2 regions of the Staphylococcus simulans genome follow, and region 1 is predicted to be linked to the other one. Evidence: predicted binding sites of a transcription regulator. Region 1 holds the regulator's gene; the other holds the start of a gene.
What was found. Region 1 encodes LexA, which represses DNA repair genes until DNA is damaged. Its sites were predicted from a motif close to CGAACATATGTTCG; they were not measured.
Positions count from the first base shown of each region.

Region 2: the regulator LexA is predicted to act here: its motif matches at 2,316-2,329, upstream of uvrB (excinuclease ABC subunit UvrB).

Region 1 covers NZ_CP095100.1:1,578,960-1,582,395, forward strand. The annotation lists gene tkt (transketolase) at 1-235, opposite strand, end outside; gene MUA87_RS07380 (DUF896 domain-containing protein) at 444-686, opposite strand; gene sosA (DNA damage-induced cell division inhibitor SosA) at 843-1,076, opposite strand; gene lexA (transcriptional repressor LexA) at 1,221-1,844, shown strand; gene MUA87_RS07395 (phosphoribosylaminoimidazolesuccinocarboxamide synthase) at 2,184-2,867, shown strand; gene MUA87_RS07400 (NAD(P)H-dependent oxidoreductase) at 2,911-3,432, opposite strand.
Region 2 covers NZ_CP095100.1:2,202,370-2,205,805, forward strand. The annotation lists gene uvrA (excinuclease ABC subunit UvrA) at 1-76, opposite strand, end outside; gene uvrB (excinuclease ABC subunit UvrB) at 87-2,069, opposite strand; gene MUA87_RS10370 (CsbA family protein) at 2,399-2,641, opposite strand; gene MUA87_RS10375 (YfbR-like 5'-deoxynucleotidase) at 2,648-3,289, opposite strand.

The DNA.
Region 1 (3,436 bases):
CATGTAATAGGCTGTAAAGTAATGCAGAACCGTGCCCTGCAGATAAGATGAATCTATCTCTGTTAAAGTATTCATTTGAATTAGGGTTAAAGTTCAAATGTCTTGTCCATAATGTGTATGCCATTGGTGCAGCACCCATCGGTAATCCTGGGTGACCAGAATTTGCTTTTTCAATTGCATCAATACTCAATGCTCTGATTGTATTGATTGCAAGCTCATCTCTTTTATCGAACATCAATAAAACTTCCTTTCTATACAGCATGATTTTATGCCATTATACATTAAATCAGTTAAGTTTAACATTTATTGTCCTCATGAAATCGCTATCAAATATAATAAAAGTGATTAAAACAATCAAAATATACATTTTCATGAAAAAAGAGCCTTTAGAACATCAATTATTCTGTTCTAAAAGCTCTACATTTATTGTAGTATATTGAGTTTTATTGTCTTTTATTTTGCTCACGTTGTACTTGTTTTAATTTTTCTGGTGTTACATCATTTCCCTCAGGATCTAATACTTTTGTATTTTCAATTTGTTGTTTGAAACCTTCGCGGAATGTTTCAAGATATTTTTGATGTAACTCTGCTCTTTCTTTCGCTTCTTCTTTTGTTAAGCCTTCTTCTTTTTTCTTCTTAGAAAGTTCATTAATACGGTTAATTGTTTCTTTATGTTGATCTGCCATGCTATCGACCTCCATTAGTCTGATGATTATTTATCTTAGCAAACAATCGCTCAAAATAAAATCAATATGTTCTACTAAACTTATTCCCACTTACAGCAACCTTACACCATAGAACACATCGTGTTAGCAGTATAATCAATACACTTTATTTTTAAATCAGTGAACAGTTGCGACGATAGGTCTGTTATTTTGTTCGCCCTGTTCTATATATTGTTGCTCATGTTCGGCTTTTTGTTCTACCTTAGTTGGAAGTGTATGATCTGTCATTTCGTACACTTGTTCCTCATTACTTGACTGCTCTGCACCGATTAAAAACGCTGAAACTAACATAAAAGACATTAACAATACTGCTGTATATAGTAAAAAACTAGTTTGATATTTCCTAATCATTATTCGAACACCCCTAGAACATTTGTTTGTATTTAAACAATATCAGAACGATTGTTCGGTGTCAACACTTTTACGAACAAATGTTTGTAAAGGCTATATTAACGTGATATAATAAGAACAAACTAGAAGAGGATGTGCATATAAATGACTGAACTTACGAAGCGTCAAAGCGAAATTTATGAATATATAAAACAAGTCGTTCATACAAAAGGTTATCCGCCAAGTGTCAGAGAAATCGGTGAAGCAGTCGGACTTGCTTCAAGCTCTACTGTACACGGGCATCTATCACGATTAGAAAGCAAAGGGTATATTCGTCGTGACCCTACAAAACCACGCGCAATTGAAATTGTCAGCGACCAAATTGAAGATGCTGCTGAGATCGAAGGTACTATCCATGTACCAGTTATTGGTAAAGTCACAGCCGGTGTCCCAATCACAGCAGTAGAAAATGTAGAAGAATACTTCCCATTACCAGAACACTTTACATCAACACATAACAGCGACATTTTCATTTTAAATGTTGTTGGAGACAGTATGATTGAAGCTGGTATTTTAGATGGAGATAAAGTCATCGTCAGAAGTCAGACTATCGCAGAAAACGGTGATATTATTGTAGCTATGACAGAAGATGATGAAGCAACTGTAAAACGCTTCTACAAAGAAAAACATCGTTATAGATTACAACCTGAAAACAGTACAATGGAACCTATTTATTTAGAACATGTATCTGTTTTAGGTAAAGTTGTAGGTCTATTTAGAGAGCTGTAGGCAATCGTATCTGTTCATAGGCATATCATCTCTTCTTAATTTTTGTTCGTGACAAATTATTTAGATTCAAATTAGATTAGTAAACTACTAACACCCCATAATGTCCAAAATTCATAGACATTATGGGGTGTTTTAATTATTTTGGTCTGTTTATCTCCATTCTGTTATTTCTTATACTGTGCATAAACAATTTGCATCTTAAAGCAGCTTTAGCCTTGCATGCACCTTGCTTTTTAGTTTAAAATGCAGCAATGCCATCATATTTTCATACTTTTGTATTTATATAAAAGAGAAATTCACTTATACTAAACATGAGTAATACTTGAGGAGTGAGATGAAATGGATTTAATTTACAAAGGTAAAACAAAAGATGTCTATCAAGACAAAGATGGTGAAATTGTTCTTTTCTTCAAAGATGATATGACAGGAAAAGATGGCAAATTTGATCCAGGTGAAAACCAAGTTGGCTTAACTGTTGAGGGTTCAGGTAAAGCTGGTCTTAAAATGACAAGTTATTTCTTCGAAAAAATCAACGCTGCTGGCATTCCAACACATTATATCGACGCAAACATTGAAGATCGTCAAATGCGTGTTAAAAAAGTATCAGTATTCGGTCATGGATTAGAAGTTATTTGCAGATACCGCGCAGTGGGTTCATTTATCCGCAGATACGGTGACTATATCGAAGAAGGCGCACCACTTAACGCATATGTAGAAATGACTTTAAAAGATGATGAAAGACAAGATCCACTCATCAACAAAGCAGGTCTTGAAGCGTTAAACATCTTAAAACCAGGTGAATACGACGAAATTGCTAAATTAACAGTAAAAATTTCAGACATCATTAAAGAAGAACTTGCACAAAAAGGTTTAGAACTTTACGACATTAAATTAGAATTTGGTCGCGATGAAAAAACTGGTGAAGTTTTACTTATTGATGAAATCTCTGGCGGTAACATGCGTGTGTTTGATAAAGACGGCAAATACATTGAACCTTTAGAGTTTGGAGAGTATTTATTCTAATTAAACGAAAGCTGAGATCAAAAAACGATCTCAGCTTTTTTATTTACAACTTTTTCACAAATTCTATATAGTGCTTGCTGCCTTCAATCAATTCGTTTTTCGTCGCATGATTCACTGTACCATATTGTTCAAAGTGTCCTTTATATTGGGCACCGATATAATTAAAAGTCGCAACGAATGGTGAAAGTAATGTGTCTAACGTGAATCGATTCGAACCTTCTTCTGAATAATCTTCTTCTAAACTGCCAACTGTCGTCGCAATCGCAAATTTTTTATCACGAAGTTTCGTTCCTTCTGGACCATATGCAAAATTAAATAAAAATACTTCATCTTGATATTGTTTCAATAATGGCGGACTACTATACCAATATAATGGAAATTGGAATACTATTGTATCGTAACTCATTAATCTTTCTTGTTCGCGTGCAACATCAATGTTTCTGTCAGGGTACAATTCATATAAATCGACCACATCAATTTGTTCGTTTATCAAAGCATTTTTCCACATACGATTAACTACTGAGTTTTCCATATCTGGATGGATAATAATGACTAATTTTCGCATCTTT
Region 2 (3,436 bases), 620 kb from region 1:
GCAATTCCACATTGACACTTTTTAAATTATTTTCACGTGCACCTTTGACCACAATAGATGGATCTTTCTTACTCACACATGTCACCTCACCCTTCTGCTTTCAGTTCAAACAACATGTCTCTTAGCTCTGTTGCTCGCTCAAAGTCTAAGTCTTTCGCTGCTTGTTTCATTTCTTTTTCTATATTTTCAATTGTTTTTTCACGTTCTTTTTTCGTTAATTTCTTAGGTACGACTTTTTGTTCTTTTTCATTTTCTTCATCTGTTTCCACTGTCGCACTAATAACGTCATGGATTTTCTTACGAATTGTTTTCGGTGTAATACCATGTTCTTCGTTGTATGCTTGTTGAATTTTACGACGACGCTCTGTTTCATCAATCGCATACTGCATAGAATCTGTAATCTTATCCGCATACATGATTACTTCACCATGCTCATTACGCGCAGCACGGCCGATGGTTTGAATTAATGAACGGTTAGAACGTAAGAAACCTTCTTTATCCGCATCTAAAATTACAACTAAAGAAACTTCTGGGATATCGATACCTTCTCTTAGTAAGTTAATACCGACAACCGCATCATACGTACCCATACGTAAGTCACGAATGATTTCAATTCGTTCTAATGTTTTTATTTCTGAATGCAGGTAATTGACTTTAATTCCCGCTTCTTTCATATAAGTCGTTAAATCTTCACTCATCTTTTTCGTTAACGTTGTAATGAGTACACGTTCATTTTTATCAATTCTATCTTGAATTTCACTTAATAAATCATCAATTTGATTCTTCGTCGGACGGACATCTATTTTAGGGTCTAATAAGCCCGTTGGTCGAATAATTTGCTCAACAACTTCATCTGAATGTTCTAGTTCATAAGGCCCAGGTGTCGCAGTCACATAAACTAATTGATGTGCTTTCTTCTCAAACTCTTCGAATGTTAATGGACGGTTATCCAAAGCACTCGGAAGTCTGAAACCATGGTCAACTAAAACTTGTTTACGTGCTTTATCTCCGTTATACATCCCTCTGACTTGTGGTAATGTAACGTGAGATTCATCAATCATAATTAACCAGTCATCACCGAAATAATCTAATAACGTATACGGTGTTGAACCATAATCTCTTAAACTCAAGTGGACTGAATAGTTCTCAATTCCTGAACAAAAGCCCATCTCTCTCATCATTTCAAGGTCATAGTTCGTACGTTGTTCTAAGCGTTGCGCTTCTAATAATTTATTATTCTCTCTTAAATACTTTAAGCGATCTGCTAATTCTTTTTCGATACGTTGAATCGCTAATTCCAATTTTTCATCTCTAGTTACGAAGTGGGATGCCGGGAAGATAGAGAAGTGTTCTCTTTCACGTAATACTTCACCTGTTAAATAGTTTACTTCGCTGATACGATCAATTTCATCACCGAAGAATTCTACACGGATACACATTTCATCTCGAGACGCCGGGAAGACTTCTACTACATCACCGCGAACTCTGAATGTCCCGCGTTTAAAGTCGATGTCGTTTCTTGAATATTGAATATCTACTAATGCACGTAGAAATTGACTGCGATCCATTTCCATTCCTTGACGGACGTTAACTACTAAACTGCTATATTCAGAAGGATCCCCTAAACCGAAGATACTGCTGACACTGGCAACAACAATGACATCGTCACGCTCAAAGAGTGAACTTGTTGCTGAGTGACGTAATTGGTCAATTTCATCATTGATTGTCGCATCTTTTTCGATAAATGTGTCAGTAGATGGCACATAAGCTTCTGGTTGATAATAATCATAGAAGCTGACAAAGTACTCTACTCTATTTTCCGGGAAAAATTCTTTGAACTCATTATATAATTGACCAGCTAAGGTCTTGTTATGGGCTAATACTAATGTCGGTTTGCCCGCTTGTTGAATGACATTACTCATCGTAAAGGTCTTACCTGTACCTGTTGCTCCGAGTAACGTTTGGTGACGTTTACCTTCTTTAATACCCTTTGAAATTTTTTCGATAGCGGCTGGTTGGTCACCTTGCGGGGTAAACTCAGAAACAATTTTAAATGGATGATGTTCCATAAAATTCGGTATCCTCCTTTATTGACACTTCTATAGAAAAATATGAGTTTTAAAATATAAATAGGTTGAGACACTTATCGTCTGTCCCAACCATATACTTCATGTTGAGATTGCAATTAAGCTGGTTAATTCGCAACTTCTCAAAATCTCATTTCATCGTTCTATTTAGTCTTTCTATACTCTCAATTACTCTATTTCAAACTTTTTACATCACTATATATTGTAACAGATTCTGTCAAAAAGATACAAACATCTGTTCGTAAAACTACTCTTTTTCCCCAAACAAAAAGCACTTGTCTTTTTTAGACAAGCACCTGTTTCATTTCTATTCAACGATCATCTTCATGCTGTTTATGAAGACGCAATTGATCTACAATCACAAAACCAGCCAGCAGAGATACAACATCTATAAAAATAATCCATTCACTATGAAAGAATCCTTTATATATAGAACCGCCGATCAGCATTAATGTCACAATTGCGCCGACCCATTTATTTTTCGTTACTACACTAAATAGTACAACAAGTATGCATGGGAAAAATGAGGCACAAAGATACCAAATGAGAAGCATAAGCGGTCACCCGTCTCTTTTATTTAAAATCGACATTGTTAATTCTCGTAACTCTGAACGTGGAATGAAGTTTTCCGTTAACATTTCAGGGATGACGTTCTCGATAAAATCTTGAACGGACACTAAGTGATCAAACTGCATAATGGTTTCTAAAGACATTTCATAAATTTCAAAGAAAAGTGAGTCTGGATTACGCTTTTGAATTTCACCAAATGTTTCATATAACAAGTCGATTTTATCAGCTACTGCCAAAATTTGACCTTCTAAAGAATCATCTTTGCCTTCTTGCAGACGTTCTCTGTAAACATCTTGATATTCTTCCGGAAATTCTTCTCTAATAAAATTATCTACCATCTCTTCTTCCACTTGCGAGAACAATTTCTTCAAATCACGGCTGGCATATTTCACAGGCGTTTTAATATCCCCTGTAAATACTTCCGCAAAGTCATGATTCAAAGCTTTTTCATATAAACTTTTCCAATCAATTTCATTGCCATGATGTTCTTCTACTGTGGCTAAGTATTGCGCTATTTTCGTTACTTTAAATGAATGTGCTGCTACATTATGCTCAAAATACTTGAATTTACCAGGCAAGCGTATCAGCTTTTCTAAATCAGATAATCTTTTAAAATATTGATGTACACCCACGTTGAGCTCACCCCTTATCTATTTAATCAAATATTATACCCGCATACACGAATATATATCAAGCACTTTATCACGATTACTTTCAATTTTATTAAAACATTTTTCTTTTACTAGCGGAAATATAACGAATAAAGAGTTTATATTTAT